One region of the Neobacillus sp. SRL179 genome, then DNA from elsewhere that is predicted to be linked to it. Evidence: riboswitches for the same ligand, from Rfam matches in the RefSeq annotation. Region 1 holds a riboswitch; each other region holds the start of a gene.
What was found. Region 1 has a riboswitch for S-adenosylmethionine ahead of AC4E8C_RS19525 (methionine ABC transporter ATP-binding protein). Riboswitches for the same ligand answer to the same signal wherever they lie in the genome.
Positions count from the first base shown of each region.

Region 1 (5,109 bases):
TGATCGCGTGGATTTCGCCACCTTTTATCTCAAGGTTTACACCCTTTAAAATTTCTTTCCCATCAATTGCTACATGTAAATCTTTGATCGTTAAAGTTGATCCAGCCATATTAAATACCTCCGAAAAGAAAGTGTTGTATCTTGTAGACCTAGTAGGTCGAGATCCTATATTCTCATTTTATTCTCATTACAATCTTATAACAAATGAAATGTATAAGCAACTCCTAAACAGTAAAAACATAGGGGTATTTTCAATAAGCAAGTGCTAAATGAGAATAGAAAACATAATTTTAGTGAAAATCAGTTTTATTTAAAATAAATTAAAAAAGCACCTGAATAAAATGATACCTCATTTTTTGCTTCATTTCCAACAATATTAAAGCGTAAAACCCTTTCTATTTTTACCCATTCGACCTCTTTCATGTATGAATAACCCCCGCAAGATATAGGAAAAAGCCAGTGACCGAATCACTGACTTTTTTTACTTCTACCTATTTAATATTACTCCGATACTGGAACAACCGCACCTTTATATTTTTCAAGGATGAAATCTTGAATTTCTTTTGAGTGAAGAACTTCTACTAGTGTTTTAATTGCTTCTTTATTTTCGTCACCTTTACGGACAGCAATCACGTTCACATATGGTGATTCTTTGTCTTCAATTGCGATTGAATCTTTAACAGGATTCAAACCGCCATCAATCGCATAGTTTGAATTGATTAACACGGCGTCGCCTTCACCATTGTTATAAATTTGAGGTAAAAGTTTTGCTTCGTAGTCTGCGTCAAAGTTTAATTTCTTTGGATTGTCAACAATATCTTTGATCTCAGCTTTTGTTTTATCAATGCCATCTTTTAATTTGATGAGGCCTTCTTTTTCAAGTAAGGATAACAGACGTCCATGGTCAGCGACAGAGTTGCTCATGATTAAGTGGGCTCCTTCTGGAAGGTCGCTTAATTTTTTGTATTTCTTAGAATACACACCAATTGGCTCAATGTGAATACCGCCGGCATTGACGAATCCATAACCAAATTCTTTATTTTGAGATTCAAGGTATGGGATATGCTGAAAATAGTTTGCATCTAATTCTTTTGATTCTAATGCTTTGTTAGGTAATACATAGTCAGTGAATGTTTTAATAGTTAAATTAATGCCTTTTTCTTTTAAAATTGGTTTTGCCTTTTCAAGAATTTCAGCATGGGGTACGGTTGAAGCTCCAACTACTAATTCTGTTGTATTGCTTTTTTCACTAGTACCTTCTGTTTTATCTTCTGATTTCCCACAAGCACCTAATGCTAATACTAATGTTAATGCTAAAAGTAATGTTAACCATTTTTTCATGTTGACCTCTCCTTTTATCGTTTATCTAATTTTGAAGTGATAAAATCACCTATGACTTGAATCACAAATACTATTAGTAAAATGATGACAGTAGCAATTAATGTTACGTCATTTTGACCGCGTTGGAATCCATAGTTGTAAGCGAGATTCCCTAAACCGCCGGCCCCAATCGCACCCGCCATTGCCGTGAAGCCTACTAATGAAATCGCCGTAACGGTAATCCCAGAAATAAGTGCAGGCATGGATTCTGGCAGCAACACCTTCCAAATTATTGTTCCGGTTGTTGCCCCCATCGACCTGGCTGCTTCAATGACACCTTTATTAATTTCCCGCAGGCCAATTTCGACCATTCTAGCGTAAAACGGAGCCGCACCAATGATTAGCGCTGGTAATGCTGCATCTTCGCCAATCATAGTTCCAATTAAGAACGTTGTGAATGGGATTAACAATACAATGAGGATAATAAACGGTATTGAGCGGAAGATATTAACAATTGCCCCAATAATCGTATTAACCGGTTTATTTTCCCACAGATTCCCTTTTGAGGTTAGAAATAGAATTAGTCCAAGGATAATACCAAGAATAAATGTAGCAATAACCGATATCCCCGTCATATAAATAGTGTTTTTTGTTTCTTCCCACATAATCAGCCAATCGACGTTTGGTAAATAGTGTTTAATCATTTGTGACCACCTCCACTCCAACCTGCTGGGAACGAATGTAATCAACAGCTTCGATTACTTCCTTTTCATCCCCATCGATGTGGATGAATAAGGAACCATATGAGCCGTTTTGGGTTTGTGAAATCTTCCCTTGTAGGATATTAACGGTCACATTATTCTGCCTGATTAGGTTCGTAATCAGCGGCTGCTCGGCTGACTTGCCAATAAAGGTTAGTTGAACAATCTGTCCTGAAGGATATTGCTCCAACAGGTGTTGGGCAGCTTCCTTTGTTTCTTCCGGTTCCGATACTTGTTGCACAAACCGTTTCGTGATGGGCTGCTGCGGATTTTTAAAAACATCCAGCACCGATCCAAGTTCCACTACCTTACCGCTTTCCATCACAGCGACACGGTGACAGATTTTTCGAATCACATGCATTTCATGTGTAATCAAGACAATCGTTAAGCCGAGGCGCTTATTAATATCGACCAGTAATTCCAAAATAGAATCCGTTGTTTGCGGATCAAGAGCGGATGTTGCTTCATCGCAAAGCAATACTTTGGGATTATTTGCTAGTGCCCTTGCGATTCCTACCCTTTGCTTTTGCCCGCCGCTCAACTCTGAGGGATAGGCATTTTCTCGTCCTTCTAAACCAACCAGCTTAATCAGCTCTGCCACTTTTTTCTTTCGTTGCGGCCCTTTCACACCAGCAATTTCAAGCGGAAAGGCAATATTTTGACTAACTGTTCGGGACCAAAGTAAGTTAAAATGTTGAAAAATCATGCTGATTTCCTGACGTGCCTTCCGCAGTTCCGCTCCCCTAATTTTAGAGATAACACGGCCCGCGACCGTAATACTTCCCTCTGTCGGCAGTTCCAGTCCATTCAGCATTCTGATTAAGGTACTCTTCCCAGCACCACTATAACCAATTACACCAAAGATTTCGCCATCTTGTATTTCAAGGTTTACATCATCGACAGCTTTCAGTTCACCTTTTGTGGTAGGGAATATCTTTCTGGCATTTTTAATTGAAATCACTTAGTTCACCTACTTTTTATCTAGAATACCTAATTTTAGAAAGATTCTTTGAATATAGGGTTTGACTGTATAACGGAAATGATTCTACTATTTTTGAAAAATAAAATGCCTTTCTGCAGAGGCAGAAAGGCATCAAAAAAACAATCCTTTCTCCCATCTCCCAAAGCTGACGCTTTGTGTGAATTGGCACCATTTCAATAATAATATTGACGGTTGCCGGGCTTCATCGGGCACATCCCTCCACCTCTCTTGATAAGAGTAAACAGCATTTTATATTCAATTAACACGTTAAATTATTTGAGTAAATTATAGTACGAAAATTATCGTATCACTAATAAAAAGAGGTGTCAACGAAAAATCCTTCATTTTTCGAATAAATGTATGAAGGAAAACCTAGGCCTTAGCCTTCAATGAAGCTAAACCTGTTGCTGCTTCTATCGCTGTTTCGAGGTCATCAATGAGATCCTCTACATTTTCAATTCCAATTGAGAGACGGATTAAATCTTCTCCTACCCCGGCTGCTTTAAGCCCATCGGCATCCAACTGCTGGTGGGTCGTACTTGCGGGATGGATAATCAAACTCTTGGCATCCCCAACATTTGCCACATGTGCCCAAAGTGATAACGAATTGATGAGTTTTGCTCCTGCTTCTTTTCCACCTTTTATTCCAAACACTACCATGGACCCTGCACCTTTTGGTAAATACTTTTTGGCTAATTCATTATCAGGGTGCGAGGCATGGCCAGGGTAAGAGACCCATTCAACCGCAGGGTGGTTTAATAAATACTCAACCACTTCCTTTGTATTGGCTACATGCTCCTTCATCCGTACATGCAGAGTTTCCAGTCCTAGTGTAAACTGGAAGGCATTTTGCGGACTTAAAGCAGGACCTAAATCACGTAATAATTGAACCCGTGCTTTAATAATATAAGCAACAGCGCCTAATGCCTCTGCATAGACAAGACCATGATAGCTCTCATCAGGTGTCGTAAAGCCAGGGAATTTAGGGGAATTCCAATCAAAATGACCGCCATCCACAATAACTCCCCCCGTTGATGTTCCATTCCCTAAAAGCCATTTTGTTGCAGAGTGGACAACAATATCAGCCCCATGTTCAATTGGTCTGCACAGGTATGGTGTTGCAAATGTATTATCAATAATAAGCGGAACACCAGCTTCATGAGCAATATTGGCTACTTTCTCAATATCGAGTACCCGTAAGCTTGGGTTTCCGATGGTTTCTGCAAAGACTGCTTTCGTTTTTTCGGTAATAGCAGCCCGGAAGTTTTCCGGATTTTCAGCATCGACAAATTTTACATTGATGCCGTATTTCGGTAAGGTAACGGCCAATAAATTATAGGTGCCGCCATATAGATTGGAGGCAGAGACAATCTCGTCACCAGCTTCAGCAACGTTTAAAATCGCTAGGGTAATCGCAGCCATCCCGCTGGCAACAGCTAAAGCTCCAACTCCCCCTTCTAATAATGCTACTCGGTCTTCAAAAACAGTGGTCGTCGGATTATGAATCCTCGTGTATATGTAGCCCGGCTCTGCTAAGCTAAATAAGTTGGCCGCATGTTCTGTATTTTTAAACTGATAAGCATTATTTTGATAAATTGGTACTGCCCGGGCACCCGTAACAGGATCTGGTGACAACCCTCCATGAACACTCAAAGTTTCAAAGCGATATTTCTTTTGATTTTCTGCCATTACATTCGTTCCTCCCTTTTATGAAATAACCCCCACTTCTTTAAGAAGAGGGGGTGCGCTCTTCTTATCGCTCAGAGTGTTTAGCTCTGCTGGAATTAGCACCGTGTTTCAAACCGGTTGCCGGGCTTCAAAGGGCCAGTCCCTCCGCCGCTCTTGATATGAATATGTCATTCATTTGTTGCAATTGATTGAATATTTTAAATAAACAATACAGTAAGTTTAATTCCGAGTCAATACCTTTGATTAAATTACTTTTGCGAAATTTTGCTGTGCTTTTGTTAAAAAGAAGAGGGATTCTAGCAATAGGGTAATTCTAAGCGGCATAGCTATGCTTAGCTGACCTCGATGTTCTAAATC
Region 1 covers NZ_OZ481792.1:3,917,689-3,922,797, forward strand. Annotated here, with positions in the region: gene sufC (Fe-S cluster assembly ATPase SufC) at 1-109, opposite strand, end outside; gene AC4E8C_RS19515 (MetQ/NlpA family ABC transporter substrate-binding protein) at 502-1,341, opposite strand; gene AC4E8C_RS19520 (methionine ABC transporter permease) at 1,356-2,024, opposite strand; gene AC4E8C_RS19525 (methionine ABC transporter ATP-binding protein) at 2,017-3,042, opposite strand; SAM riboswitch class I at 3,193-3,301, opposite strand; gene AC4E8C_RS19530 (O-acetylhomoserine aminocarboxypropyltransferase/cysteine synthase family protein) at 3,436-4,752, opposite strand; SAM riboswitch class I at 4,814-4,915, opposite strand; gene AC4E8C_RS19535 (hypothetical protein) at 4,996-5,109, opposite strand, start outside.

Region 2 (5,109 bases), 1.8 Mb from region 1:
GATGGGTCTTCAAGAAGCAATAGAAGCGAGTACAGAGCCCGAAATGAAAGTGGTATATCAGAAGTTGAATGAAAAACTAAAGCTAAACGATTATTAATAAGAAAAAGAGATGCGAAATGGCACCTCTTTTTCTTATTTTGCCTCTAGGGCTTTTCTTTCCTTAAATTCGGTTTTAATTTTTGCCAATGTATCCGCGTCTGTTAAAAGGTGTAAGGCAGTTAATGCCAATGCTTTTGCCCCAGTGAGCAGTCCGTGGTCGCCTGTTGGAGAAGCGGCTGCTTCTTTGAAAGGGACGGTATGTGGGACAATTTCGTCTGCACCAATTTTAATATAAGGATGGATGGTCGGAACCACTTGACTGATATTCCCGGCATCTGTGGAGCCAATACCTTTGTCATCCACCGCAATCGTTTCGCCCAATTCTTCGACGACTTTCTTAAATACAGAATCAAAACGTTTATTTAATACAAGATTATCGACTTCATTTTGAAAAGCGATGATGTTGACCTTTGCGCCTGTGGCTAAAGCGGCTGCTTCGGCTACAGCTTTCACCTTACGTGTGACTTCATTTAATCTTGTTCTCGTAGCAGCTCGAATATAGAATCTAGCTTTAGCATATTCAGGGATAATATTCGGTGCATCACCGCCATGTGTGATAATGCCGTGGATACGGACATCATCTTGGAGCTGCTGTCTTAAAGCATTGATGCCATTAAAAAGCTGAATAACAGCATCTAAGGCATTAATTCCTTCATGAGGAGAAGCTGCCGCATGGGCCGGTTTTCCAATGTACTCAAAGTCGAGCGGGTCAACCGCAAGCGATGTACTCGTCAGTCTGGTTTGGCCGTGAGGATGAACCATAAGTGCGGCGTCAATTCCTTCTACTAATCCATGTTTGACAAAGCTCCCTTTTGCACTGCCGTTTGGACCGCCTTCTTCAGCGGGTGTACCGAAAACAACCGCTTCGCCGCCGGTTTCTTCTAACACTTTACTTAAGGCAATCGCTGCTGCGACACTGGTTGTTCCAATAATATTATGGCCGCATCCATGTCCCAATCCTGGGAGGGCATCATATTCGGCAAGGAATGCGATGGAAGGACCTGGCTTGGAGGATTTTTTCCGAGCAACAAATGAAGTTTCATGTCCGGCAACAGCCTTTTCAACCTCAAATCCTTCGCTTTCAAGAATGTCCGTTAATAAGCCGGATGCAAAAAATTCCTCATTGCCGATTTCCGGCTTTTCATGAATTTGGTGGCTTGTGGAAAGGTAACGCTCTTTATTGCTTTCTACATTAGTAATAATGGTTTCTTTTAATGCTGTGAATGATGGCACTGATACGGTCATGTTGTCTCTCCTCCATTTTTAAAGAGGTTCCTGCTGCTTGAGCAAAAACCTCTTAAGATTGTTAGTTAGTAGTTTTAAAAGTATGATCATCCTACCAACCGATATTTTTTAAAGGAACAAAAGTCGGGATTAAATTCCCATCGTATTCTTTTTCAATAAATTTCGCTGTGTCCTCTTCTTGGAAAAGTTCTGCAATTCGCTTAAGGGTCTTGTTGTTTTTGTCTTTTTTATTTACAGCAATAATATTAATGTATGGTGTAGCTGTTTCACTTTCATGGAAAATGGCATCTTTTAAAGGCTTAAGACCGGCATCATTTGCAACACCATTATTGATAACAGAAGCGGCTACGTCTGGTAATACGCGCGGCGTTTGGGCCGGAACCACTGGAACGAATTTAATATTTTTTGGATTTTCTTTCACTTGGTCAAGTGAGCCATTTGGATCAAAGTCTTTAGGTAACTTAATTAGGCCAGCTTCTTGAAGAAGCAGTAATGCACGGCCTTGGTTAGATGCGTCATTTGGTACAGCAATTTTGGCACCATCCGGAATATCCTTTACATCTTTATATTTGTCAGAGTAGATCCCCATTGGAGCAAGAACCGTTGTGGCAATTGGTACAAGATCGAGTTTATGTTCTTTAATGAAGACATCGAAATATGCCACTGTCTGGAATGCATTCGCATCAAGCTCACCTTCAGCAAGAGCGGTGTTTGGAGCAACATAATCAGAGAATTTTACAATTTCAATATTGATGCCCTCTTTCTTTGCTTTCTTGGCTACATAATCCCACTGGCGCGTATCCGTTCCACTAATCCCAAGCTTGACCGTTACGGACTCTTTACCAGAAGCTGCTTTATCTTTTGATTGACTAGAGCATCCAGCCCCCAATACGGCTAATGCAACAATAATAATGGTGAATAAAAATTTTTTCATGTTGTTTTCCTCCTACGTTATCTACGTCTTAATTTCTTTGCTGCTATATTGCCTAATGACTGTAATCCTTGAACAATCACAATCAGAATGACTACGGTTATAATCATCGTGATCGTATCAAAACGCTGGTAACCATATGTAATCGCTAGATCACCGATTCCGCCGCCACCGACTGTGCCAGCCATGGCGGTGGCACCGACTAGCCCGATGGTCGCAATGGTAAGCGCGAGAACGAGGGAACCGAGTGCCTCTGGAACAAGAAACTTCGTAATAATTTGCCACGGGGTTGCACCCATGGCCTCAGCTGCTTCAATGACACCAGGATCAACTTCTAACAAGCAATTCTCTACTAATCTTGCAATGTAAGGACCTGCATAGAAGACGAGCGGTACAATGGCGGCCGCCGTTCCGATGGACGTATGGACAATAAAGCGTGTAATCGGAATGATCGCCACTAATAGAATAATGAACGGAACTGAGCGAAAAATATTAATAATCCCACTTAAGATCGTGAAAAACGGGATATTCTCAAGAATGTGGCCCTTCCTCGTGACAACTAGTAAAATTCCAAGCGGTAATCCAAGAATGGCGGAAAATACTAGCGAGAAGGCAACCATCTGAATGGTTTCCATTAAAGCTGTAATGATTTGATCTGAACTAACTAGCATGTGCAATCACTTCCTTCACACTGATGTTCTTCTCGTTGATATAGGTTAGTGCCCGAATGACTTCGTTGTCATCCCCCTGGAACTCTACGATTAAGTTTCCAAATGGGGTACCTTGAAGTTCGGTAATGTTGCCAAACAAAACATTGATATGGATATCAAATTGCTTCGCAAGCTCGGAAAGCAGCGGCTGGCCGGCAGAATTGCCGACAAAATTGATACGAAAAACCTTGTTCATTCCTTCATGTTTTTCAATGACTTTTAGGATTGAATCTGGCAGCTGGTCGTTCATGACAGTGCTGACAAAGTTCTTGGCTGTTTGTGTCTTTGGTGCTGAGAAGACGTCAAATACTGTCCCCTCTTCAATAATTTTTCCCGCTTCAATCACTGCGACTCGGTCGCAGATTTCTCTGATTACCGCCATTTCGTGCGTGATGAGGAGAATCGTAATGTTGTATTCCTGATTAATTTTCTTCAAAAGCTGAAGAATTGAACTCGTGGTTTGCGGGTCGAGAGCTGATGTAGCTTCATCACAAAGGAGAATAGATGGCTGGGTTGCCAGTGCCCTAGCAATCCCAATTCTTTGCTTTTGTCCTCCGGAAAGCTGGTCAGGATAATAGTCGGCTTTATCAGCCAAGCCAACAAATTCTAATAATTCCTGAACCCGTTTTTTGATGATTTCCTTTGGCTGCTTTTCAAGCACGAGGGGCATTGCCACGTTTGCAAAGACTGTTTTAGAGTTTAATAGGTTAAAATGTTGGAAGACCATCCCGATGTTTTTCTTAATCTTCCGCACTTCTTTTACGGAAAGAGATGTGAGGTCATGACCATCGACAATCACATTACCTGAAGTCGGACGCTCTAGTAAGTTTACACAGCGGATAAGTGAGCTTTTCCCCGCACCACTGAATCCAATGACCCCAAATATCTCCCCTTTATTAATTTTTAAATCAATTCCATTCAACGCGGCAACTTGTTGGCCGTTGCTTTTGTAAATCTTTTTAAGATTCTGAAATTCGATCATGCTGTAATCTCCTTTGAGGGAAGTATCCCTTTATGTAAAACTTCAAGCAGGGAGTGAAAACCAATATTATTCAACAAATAATAAAAGCCCTCTTCAGACATAAGAAGAGGGCGAATTTAAATAACTGGAGATCCTCTTCTTATCTTTCAAGTACACTTGCTGGAATTGGCACAGAATCAATATGATTCCGCTGCCGAGGCTTCAAAGGGCCAGTCCCTCCACCTCTCTGGATAAGAAAATTTATAATTTATTCACTTTTTTAAGTAATTTAACTTGTTTATTAATTTATCGCACTATAGTAAAAATGTCTAGTGTTTTTGAAAAAATATTTTTGATACCTGCCCCCTGATGCATGGCTTACTATATATTTTGGGCTATTTTTGGGGCCGCGCTTGATCTTATTTAATATAGGATTTATAGAGATAGACGGCCATTTGCACCTTTAAATAGTCTTCAAAATGATTAAAATCTAATTGAAGAATTTCCTCGATTTTTTTAATCCGGTTATAGAGTGTATTTACATGAATATGTAAGTCGATAGCCGTATTGGTCATAGAACGATTATTTTGGATAAACGATAAAAGAGTATGAAAAAGTTCCCCGTATTTATGTTGATCCTTCCAAACTTCAGAAAACGTTTCTTCTAGAAACGAGGTGATTTCTTCTGAGTGGTGATGCAAAAATAGCCGGCTGATCCCGATATCCCTGTAATGCAGGACGCCCTTTTTCTTTTGTTTTTTTAATTGAAGAAGGGCCTTTTCGGCTTTTCCGTGATTTTCTTCTGCTTGTTCTGGATAATAATGTCCTGTGCAGAGCCCCGCTCTAGCTGATACTGGAAACTGCTGATTCCACCAACTAATGGCACTCTCCACCATCTCAATAAAGTGGCCTTCATTGTCTCCGTTAAGTGAGGTGGAAAAAATGGTAATTTTGTTATTATAGTTAAAAAGAAGCCTGTTTTTTATAGGTAACTTCTTCTTCAGGTGTGTGAGCAGCAGCATGGCGTGGTTTTCAAGTGATTGCAGATCGGGAATGCCATCAAGCTCGATTAAAGCCGTCATGTGAAAAGAATGGGGTTGAATACCTAAATCTTCTGCAAGTATTTCTAATTGTTGGAGATTTTTTGTCTTTAGATATTGTTG
Region 2 covers NZ_OZ481792.1:685,003-690,111, forward strand. Annotated here, with positions in the region: gene AC4E8C_RS03365 (NUDIX hydrolase) at 1-97, shown strand, start outside; gene AC4E8C_RS03370 (M20 family metallopeptidase) at 133-1,344, opposite strand; gene AC4E8C_RS03375 (MetQ/NlpA family ABC transporter substrate-binding protein) at 1,436-2,278, opposite strand; gene AC4E8C_RS03380 (methionine ABC transporter permease) at 2,296-2,946, opposite strand; gene AC4E8C_RS03385 (methionine ABC transporter ATP-binding protein) at 2,936-3,967, opposite strand; SAM riboswitch class I at 4,104-4,204, opposite strand; gene AC4E8C_RS03390 (helix-turn-helix domain-containing protein) at 4,366-5,109, opposite strand, start outside.
Region 2: another riboswitch for S-adenosylmethionine. It lies ahead of AC4E8C_RS03385 (methionine ABC transporter ATP-binding protein); the one in region 1 lies ahead of AC4E8C_RS19525 (methionine ABC transporter ATP-binding protein).

Region 3 (5,109 bases), 1.8 Mb from region 1:
ACCTGCTCCACGTCTTTATCTCCGCGTCCTGATAAGTTCACAATCAACACATCATCCGGGGTTAATTCTTTTGCTAGTTTAACAGCATAGGCAACGGCATGAGAACTTTCTAATGCCGGTATAATTCCTTCTGTCTTACTTAGCATTAAGAATGCCTCTAACGCCTCTTGCCCTGTAACGGTTACATACTCTCCTCTGCCACTGTTTTTTAAGTAGCTATGCTCAGGACCCACACCTGGATAATCAAGTCCGGCTGCAATTGAGTAGGTTGGCTGCGGCTCGCCATTTTCATCTAATAGCGTCAAACACTTAAATCCATGGATGACGGCTGAAACACCCTGACTTAAGGTCGGAGCTTCCGCTGGTTCTACCCCAATAAGCCGAACATCTTTTTCATCAATATAGTGGGCAAATGCACCAATCGCATTACTTCCACCGCCCGTACAGGCAATCACTGCAGTTGGCAGTTTTCCTTCTTTTTCAAGGACCTGACGTTTGGACTCTTCACTTATAATCGCCTGAAAATGTTTGACCATGGTTGGATAAGGATGTGGTCCGACGGCAGAACCTAATAGATAAAATGTATTATTATAGTTTTGGACTAGGTCTCCTAATGCTTCGTCAACTGCATCTTTTAGACGCCCTTGCCCCTTTGACACCGGAATCACCTTTGCTCCGAGCAATTCCATCCGGAACACATTCAGCGCCTGGCGTTCGGTATCTAACTTGCCCATATAGATGACACATTCCATCCCAAACATGGCACAGGCTGTTGCCGTTGCCACACCGTGTTGCCCAGCTCCTGTTTCCGCAATAATCCGCTTGATGCCCATTCGTTTTGCTAACAAGATTTGTCCCAGCGCATTATTAATTTTGTGGGCTCCTGTATGATTTAAATCTTCCCGTTTTAAGTAAATTTTCGCTCCGCCAATTTGCTTCGTTAAATTCTCGGCAAATGTAAGTGGATTTTCTCTCCCGATATATTCTTTTAAATAGTATTTATACTCCTCAATAAATTTCGGATCGTCTTTATACCGATAAAATTGTTCCTCTAATTCGTTCATGACAATCTGCAAGTCATCTGGAACAAAACTTCCTCCAAACTCACCAAAATACCCTTTGCTCTCTACACTCGTTCTTTCCATCCTCTTCTCGTCTCCTTCTCAACTATATTTTGGTTTAGCCTCAAAAAAATAACCGAATTTTCAAATATATTTTAACACGTTGTTCTTTTCAAGCAAACTATTATGCAAGTCATTTTGTGCGGCTGCCCCCGTTTCCACTTTTTTATTGACATTCTCTTAAAATAGCTTTAGGATAATCATTAATTTAATATTTCAAAATCTTATCCAGAGAGGTGGAGGGACTGGCCCTGCGATACCTCAGCAACAGCCTTATTATGTGGACTGTGCTAATTCCAGAAGCTTATGTGTAAGCTTGAAGATAAGAAGAGTGTATACCTTTTATTTATAATCAAACCTCTTCTTATCTAAGAAGAGGTTTTTATTTTTTTCAATATGAATTACTAGAATAGGAGCGGATTACCTTGACTAAAACATTAGTGAAAGCACCATTTACAGCTGATCATGTGGGAAGTTTTTTAAGACCGGAACGATTGAAAAAAGCGAGACTACAAAAACAAAACGGTGAAATTACGGCCGAACAGTTACGTCAGATTGAAGATGAAGAGATAATCCGCCTGGTAGAAAAACAAAAAGAAGTCGGTTTACAGGCCGTAACGGATGGAGAATTAAGACGCGCTTGGTGGCATTTTGATTTTCTCGGCGGACTTGAAGGGGTTGAGTTTGTCCAAACAGAAAAAGGATTACAATTTAACGGAGTGGAAACGAGAGCACACGGGGTCAAGGTAACAGGAAAAATTGACTTCGGTAACCATCCAATGATAGAGGATTATAAATTCTTACACAGCATTGCCGGTGACCATGTCGCGAAATTTACGATCCCAAGTCCTAATATGTTAATTGTCCGTGGTCAGGGAATTAGTGATGTTTACGAACATCAAGATGAATTTGTAGATGATTTAATTCGTGCCTACCAAAAAGCGATTCAAGCCTTTTATGATGCCGGCTGCCGCTACTTGCAATTAGATGATACTTCATGGGCATCGTTGTTCTCAGAGACAGGCAGAGACAAATTAAAAAAGGATGGTTTTGAGCCTGCCAACTTAGCCCAAACATTGGCTAGAGCGATTAATGAATCGATTGCGAACAAACCCGAAGATTTAGTTATTACGATGCACATTTGCAGAGGAAACTTCCAATCTACTTATACTTCAACAGGCGGATATGATTTTGCCTCTGAAATCATTTTTGGCGGTTTAAATGTGGATGGCTTATTCCTAGAGTTTGATGATGAACGTTCAGGCGGCTTTGAACCCCTTCGTCATGTTAAGCGAAATGACCTGCGAATTGTCTTGGGATTAATTACATCGAAATTCGGCGACCTCGAGAATCCAGAAAAAATAAAAGCAAGAATAAAGGAAGCCAATCAATATCTTCCATTGGATCAACTTTGCTTGAGCCCACAATGCGGCTTCTCTTCCACAGAAGAAGGAAACCTCTTAACAGAAGAACAACAATGGGACAAAGTACGCCATGTGATTAGCATTGCACAGGATGTTTGGAATTAGTTCATGGGGGACGGTTCTTCTGCACCAAATGGTGTAGAAGAACCGTCCCCATGCTTGCTAACACCTGACATATTTGCGTTTAAAACCAATTCTTCCTTTATCTATTCCTTGTTGGATATTTTCTGAAGCAAGCAGTATACTGTTTTTCTTGTTGTCCCGCTTGATTTCGACTGGACCTACTGCCTTTGCGGTTTCAACCGCCTTTTCATGGAGCGGCACGTAGGAAATCCCGACTGTGTAAATAAAATTATTCATAGAAGATTTTGTACGTTCAGGTGAATCTTGAATCGTACTTTCTACCTGATCTAGCATCCTGGCAATTTTGTCTGCACTAAATTCGCTGTCCGGCCGATTACCCAAAAGCCAGCAGTAACAGCTCCAGCCTGCCGACATTTTAAGTTCTTCCCCGCTTGCAATCCATTTATCAGCCACCGCTTGTGCAATATCGGTTTCGGATAGAGTTACGGCCACCACAAAATCTGACAGCATATAAAAATAAGCATCCTCAATCCAACGTTCAAAATCATCCTCTGTCATTGTCTTTGGATCCGCGATAACACCAGCAAAGTACATAGCATCGTAGTTCCCAGTGGCGTAAAGCTGCTCAGCTAAAGGCTGATTTTTCTTGATTTTCTTTGCAAGTGGCTTCATTGCCCCTGTAGCTACCCCAAAAAGCGGCTCGTGTGCACCATTGCTTAGGTAAATCTTTTTCATTCGTTCTTTTCCGAGTGCTTCCAATTCCTGCATAACCGTTTCGAAATCCATCGTTTAGCACTTCCTTCTTTATAAACAAATTGTCTTGAACTTTATATTTATTTTTACAACTTCATATTACCCTTAATGATATGTTTATTTAACCCCAGAAAAAGGAATCTATTTGAATTATATCAAATATTTTTCCAGTTTTAATAAATTCTGGTTTATGATACACTGCGGGTGTCAGGTACCTTTTTATTGTTTAACCCCCTAAACCGTTGTATAATCTTTATCCATACACAATTATTTTTGGTTACGAAATATATGCAGAAAGAGAGACATGAATGAAATCAAATAAATTACCATTGTATTTATTAATGTTTGATATGTTTATTACGTTTAGCGCGGTTGGACTTATCATTCCTGTTATGCCAAGCTATTTGAAAACCTTTGGAGCCGCTGGACAAGCTTTAGGCTTTATCATTGCTATTATTGCTTTTGCTCAGTTTATTTTCTCTCCCATGGCGGGAAATTTATCTGACCGGCATGGACGTAAAAATTTAATCGTCTTCGGACTTTTCGTGAATGGTATTTCCCAAATCTTCTTCGGGTTATCCTCAGAGCTATGGATGCTTTATGTCTGCAGATTCTTTACGGGGATCGGTTCAGCGTTTATCGTCCCACCCGTTATGGCCTATGTGGCTGATATCACCACCCTTAAAGAACGTGGGAAAGCCATGGGTTTGATTGGGGCTGCGATCTCACTAGGATTTATGATTGGACCTGGGATTGGCGGGTTCCTCTCAAATGTAAGCTTGCATTTTCCGTTTTACTTTGGCGGTTCCGCTACCGTAATAGCTGGGATTTTATCTTTCGTCATCCTCCCCTATATCAAACCAGTTTTGAAAGATCAAGGGAAGGGAGAGAACTTATTTAAACAAATGGCCCGTTCCTTTAAAACAAGCTATTTTGTTTTATTAATTGTTGTGTTTGTTTTCTCTTTTGGGATTGCCAACTTCCAATCAACGCTGTCCATGTTTTTGACGTATAAACAACATTTTACTCCAAATGGTATTGCGATTGTCCTGACAGTGGGCGGCTTTGTCGGTGTAATCATTCAAGCCTTCGCACTTAATAAACTATTTGCGATCTTTGGAGAAATGAAAATTATTCTATTTGCTTTACTTCTTGCGGCATTTAGTATGTATGGCATGTTATACGTTAGCGGCTTTTTCATTATTCTATTAGTTGCAACTCTATTCTCGACTGCGACGACCTTAATACGCCCAGCAGTTAATACCTTAATTTCGAAAATTGCCGGCGATGAACAAGGTTATGCTGCGGGAATGAATAATTCCTATATGAGTTTAGGCAATATGATAGGGCCGGCACTAGCCGGAACTCTATTTGACTGGCATATGTCTATACCGTTTACGTTCGGCGCGATTATTTTGATTGGCTGCTTCTTCCTAACTTATAGTTGGGCAAAGAAAAAGAATGCCATCTCGCAACATGCATAAGAATCAAAAAAAGAATCCTGACCCTTTGGCGTCGGGATTCTTTTTTTTATAATATTTTTGATGTCTCTTAAATATACTTTTTAAAAATCAACGTCGCATTATGCCCGCCGAATCCCAATGAGTTTGACAGCACGACCTGAATGTCTTTTTTCCTTGCCACGTTTGGAACATAGTCCAGATCAAGTTCTTCATCTGGTGTTTCATAATTAATCGTTGGGGGAATGATGCCATCCTGTATGGCTA
Region 3 covers NZ_OZ481792.1:659,564-664,672, reverse strand. Annotated here, with positions in the region: gene trpB (tryptophan synthase subunit beta) at 1-1,145, opposite strand, end outside; SAM riboswitch class I at 1,343-1,450, shown strand; gene AC4E8C_RS03265 (5-methyltetrahydropteroyltriglutamate--homocysteine S-methyltransferase) at 1,547-2,650, shown strand; gene AC4E8C_RS03260 (DNA alkylation repair protein) at 2,708-3,415, opposite strand; gene AC4E8C_RS03255 (MFS transporter) at 3,691-4,866, shown strand; gene fabF (beta-ketoacyl-ACP synthase II) at 4,934-5,109, opposite strand, start outside.
Region 3: another riboswitch for S-adenosylmethionine. It lies ahead of AC4E8C_RS03265 (5-methyltetrahydropteroyltriglutamate--homocysteine S-methyltransferase); the one in region 1 lies ahead of AC4E8C_RS19525 (methionine ABC transporter ATP-binding protein).

Region 4 (5,109 bases), 100 kb from region 1:
AATTCTTACAGTGGCAAGGGAGTTATCTGCTAAGGTAATCGAATCAATACCTGCGTCTTTTAAGGATTTTGCGCCTTCGAAAAATTTGGATGTGTCTAGCTTTCTAGGTGGGTCCAATTCTACAATGACGGACGGTCTTTCTTTTACGATATCTTGCAAAGGAGTAAACTCCCTTTTAGGTGGTTGAGACTCGACGGATATCCTTTTTGGTGCTAGTTTGATAACCTTTTCAGAAACGGGTGAACTATTCTTTAGTTCAGAAGCAAAAGCTTGGATATGTGCTGGTGTGGTACCACAGCAGCCGCCGAGTAACCGAACACCTTCCTGACGAAAGCGTTGAGCTGATTTTTTAAAATAATCAGCGTCGCCTTCATAATGAAATTTACCATCCGTATAGGTTGGAAGACTAGCATTTGGATAGGCTGATAGAAATGCGTGTGATGGTAATTCAATTTGTTCCAATGCTAGTAACATGTGATGTGGGCCAAGCCGGCAATTAAGACCAACCACATCTGCCCCTAATCCTTCCAGTCTCTTTAAGGCATCATTAACGGGAGTTTGATTCTGCAAAACACCAGGCTCGGAAAGGGATAGCTGGGCAATAATGGGCAGCTTCGTTTCCTTTCTGGCAATGGTAAGAACAGTTTCAAGTTCCTCCATATCGTAAAAGGTTTCCAGTAATAATCCATCAACGCCTTCTAAGAGGAGACAATACAACTGCTCACGGAAGCTGCGTTTTATTTCTTCTATTGTAATAGAATTCGTTTTAATGCCACGGTTACCGCCCATTGTGCCGAGCACAAAAGCGTTATGTTGGGCGGCTTGTTTAGCAAGGCGGACAGCCGCACTATTGATTTCCTTTACTGAATCTTCCAATCCATACCGTTGCAGCTTTAAATAGTTGGCTGCATAGGAATTGGTTTGAATAACATCTGCGCCAGCATCAATATAGGCTCGATGGATATTTTGAATTTGCTCCGGCTGCGAGAGATTTAATTCCTCAGAGCATGAATCAACACCGAAAGAATAGAGAAGGGTACCAATGGCACCATCAGCAATTAAAATTTGATTTTTTAATTTTTCTAAAAAGCTCATGCTTATTCTCCCTGATGTAAAACTAAATGTTTTTCACGAACCTGCTCAAGCGCTTGTGAAAAATCCTTGATTAAATCTTCTGGATTTTCCAGTCCCACTGATAAGCGGACAAGGCCATCCGTAATTCCGCGCTCTTCACGTTCTGCGGGTGACATGGCGGCATGGGACATTTTTGCTGGATAAGAAAGGATGGATTCTACTGCACCTAAACTTACCGCAAAAACAGGGATTTCTACATTAGCTATAAAGGTGCGAAGGGCATCTTCGGTAGCTAATTCAAAGGATAAAACAGCTCCCGGACCATCTGCTTGTTCTTTCTGAATTTGATATTGCGGGTGGCTTTCCAGCCCTGGGTAATGAACCTTTTCTACAAGGGGATGTGCATCTAAAAATTCTGCTATTTTTATCGCTGATTTTTGTGATTGCTCCAGGCGAACACTCAGCGTCTTGATTCCCCTTAATACAAGCCAGGCATCTTGAACACCCAAGATAGCTCCAAAGCTATTTTGTAGGAATCCTAATCGTTTAGCCAACTCTTCATCTTTAACAACGGCAAGTCCGGCTACGACATCACTATGGCCAGCCAAAAATTTTGTTGCGCTATGAAGGACAACATCTGCCCCCAGTGCCAACGGCTTTTGGTGGTAGGGAGTAAGGAATGTATTATCAACAAATGTTAATGCACCGATCTCTATCGCAATTTCGCTAATCGCTCTAATATCTGTTACTTTCATTAAAGGATTTGACGGTGTTTCCACATAAAATGCTTTAGTATTTGGCTGAATCGCTGCTTTTACTTCCTCTAAATTGGTCATATCGACAAAGGTATGTTCAATCCCAAGTCTCGAAAGAACTTGAGTGACCATTCGGAATGTACCGCCATACACATCCTCGGTAATCACAATATGGTCACCAGAGGATAGAAGCAGGAAGGCTGTGGAAATGGCTGCCATCCCTGATGCAAAGGCAAACCCTTTAATTCCACCCTCAAGCTCTGCAATCACATCTTCAAGTGCTTCCCGGGTTGGATTTAAACTACGGCCATAATCATACTTTCCGAACTGATCGAAATCAGCTTGATGAAATGTAGATGCATGCTGAATTGGTACACTAACAGCCCCAGTAATAGGATCAATCTTGTGCTTATTATGAAGAAGCCTGGTTTCAAAACTATATTTTTCGTATGCCATTATGCAATCACTCCTTCTTTAATTCTGGCAAAAGCCTGTTGTAAATCTTCAATAATATCTTGTGCATCTTCAATTCCCACGGAGAATCGCAATAAACGGTTATCAACGCCTGCTTGAGTACGAATTTCTTCAGGAATATCTGCATGTGTCTGAGTAGCCGGATAGGTAATAAAGCTTTCTGTTCCGCCTAAACTTTCTGCAAAACAAATCAGCTGTAAACCTTGTAAGAATGGATTTACCCATGTTTCGTCTTGAACCCTAAAGGAAACCATTCCGCCTTTTCCTGGGTAAAGCACATCTGCAACGGCGTCATGTTGAGTAAGGAATTCGACAATATCCTTTGCATTTTTTTCATGTCTTTCCATTCGAAGCGACAAAGTTTTCATCCCGCGCATTAATAACCAAGAATCAAAAGGACTTAGAACTGCACCGGCACCGTTATGATGGAAGGCCAATGCTTCACAAAGTTCCTTTCCTGTTGCAGCCACAAGTCCAGCGAGGACATCATTATGACCTCCTAAATATTTCGTTCCGCTATGAATGACAATATCCGCCCCAAGTGCAATTGGCTTTTGTAGTAGTGGTGTATAAAATGTGTTATCTACTATTAACAATAGGCTATGTTTTTTAGCAATCTCAGAAACCGCTGCAATATCTGATTCCTGCATCAACGGATTGGTTGGTGTCTCTAAGAAAATAGCCTTAGTATCTGGCGTTATTTTCTTTTCAATTTCTTCTGGACAACAGGTATTGACATATTGAGTTTTCAAGCCCCATTTTTTATAGCCTTTTTCTAAGAGACGGTATGTACCACCGTATAAATCATCACTTACAATCCATTCGTCTCCAGATTCAAATAATGCAAGAATAAGCTGGATGGCTGCCATCCCTGAGCTACAAGCAAAACCTTGATCTGCACCCTCTAAATCAGCAATCGTTTTTTCAAGGAGCTGTCGAGTGGGGTTCCCTGTTCGACTATAATCAAAACCTGTTGATTGCCCAATTCCTGCATGCCTGTAGGCTGTTGAAAAATAAACAGGCGGATTAACCGCGCCTGTAGCTGTTTCACTACGGTTTCCTATTTGTGCTAATTTCGTATCAATTTTGTACATGACGGACACTCCTTGTTCAATTAAGTATGGGACTGTATTGTTGTCTAACTTTAGTGCTGTAGGGTACTAAAGCTTTCATATAAAGAAAAAAAGTCTTCTATAAGAAGAAGACTTTTTGTTAACACGACAAAGTATCATTCTTCTTATCTTGCAAACGAAATTTGCAGGACTTAGCACCTTTTCAATGAAAAGAAACATTGAAGGTTGCTGAGGCGTCTCAGGGCCATTCCCTCAACCTCTCTTGATAAGAAATCAATATTTAGATTATTTATAAAATTTACTACAAATTAGCTATTGTGTCAATCTGTTTTTACGACTGATTCAATTTTTATAAAAGGAGAACTTTCTTCGATTCTTAGACATGTAAGAATTTAACACAAACAGGGTAGGGAACAACAATATCTGATTGAATTAAAGTGAGTTTCCCTGTGTTTTCATCCCGCGCATATAAAACAAGATTGCTCGATTCTTGATTGGAAGCAACTACAAATTTTTCAGTTGGGTCAAGTGAAAAATCACGTGGCCAATCACCTTCTGTGGAAGTATGATCAATAAAGGTTAACTCACCTGAGTCTTGATTTACGCTGAAGAGAGCGATGCTGTTGTGACCGCGATTGCCAGCATAAACAAATCTTCCATCAGAAGAAATATGAATCGCACTGCCTTGATTATTTTCTTTAAAATCGTCAGGCAATGTAGAGATATATTGAATTTCTGTAAAATGGCCATTTTCCGGATGGTAAGATAAAACAATTACTTCAGAGCTGAACTCTGTCATGATATAAGCGATTTTGCCATTTGGATGGAAGACAAGATGTCTTGGGCCGCTTCCCGCTTTCAATGGTAAAAGATTTACCTTAGTAAGAGTACCATCCTCTTCCACTGAATAGGTAATTAGAGCATCAATTCCTAATTCACACACGGCAAGATACTTTTCATCAGGTGTCAGATCAGAATAATGAGTGTGAGGCTTTTCCTGCCTTGGGTCTGGGCCGGATCCTTCATGCTCCCTGATGGAGGCATAAGGTAAGACTGAGCCGTCCTCTTGGTTAATAAGATGGGATTGCACAAGACCTTTATGGTAGTTGGCCCCAAACACAAACCGATTGTTGCTGTCCACACTAACATAACAAGGTGGTGCCCCCTCTATTAATTGGCTGTTAATGGCGGTCAGGCTGCCCGATTCCTCAATAGAGAAAGCAGCAATACCTCCAGCATTCCCTTCTTTAATAACTGAATAAAGGTAACGGTTATCTGAACTGATTGATACATATGTTGGATTCCCAAGCTCTGCTGCGACGCTTACGTCCTTAATCCTTTTCTCCTGTGTATCAAGGGTGAAGGAATAGATGCCCTTACTGTCGCCTTTTGTATATGTTCCGATAAAACCTTTGAATTCATTATTTGTTGTCATATATCTACGCTCCTCATTAAAATTTCTACCTGTTATTGTATCAAAACTATTTCATATTTACTCAAGAGTTTGCTTGAAATATGTAAGATATGTCGATTTTTACTAATAAAAATGGATGATAAAAGGTTTTGTTTGCAATCTTAAGTAAGTTAAGTAATATTTAATGTAATACTTCAAATTAAAGGGGTTTGATTATGGCAAAGAATAAAAAAAATACAAAAAGCCAACCACAATCTTCATCAAAGTTCGTTTTTTGGGTGATTGGTTTGGTTGCGGTTTGCGTTTTGGCGCTTATTTT
Region 4 covers NZ_OZ481792.1:3,814,276-3,819,384, reverse strand. Annotated here, with positions in the region: gene AC4E8C_RS18990 (bifunctional homocysteine S-methyltransferase/methylenetetrahydrofolate reductase) at 1-1,095, opposite strand, end outside; gene metC (cystathionine beta-lyase) at 1,098-2,285, opposite strand; gene AC4E8C_RS18980 (methionine biosynthesis PLP-dependent protein) at 2,285-3,397, opposite strand; SAM riboswitch class I at 3,538-3,648, opposite strand; gene AC4E8C_RS18975 (lactonase family protein) at 3,753-4,811, opposite strand; gene AC4E8C_RS18970 (DsbA family protein) at 5,006-5,109, shown strand, end outside.
Region 4: another riboswitch for S-adenosylmethionine. It lies ahead of AC4E8C_RS18980 (methionine biosynthesis PLP-dependent protein); the one in region 1 lies ahead of AC4E8C_RS19525 (methionine ABC transporter ATP-binding protein).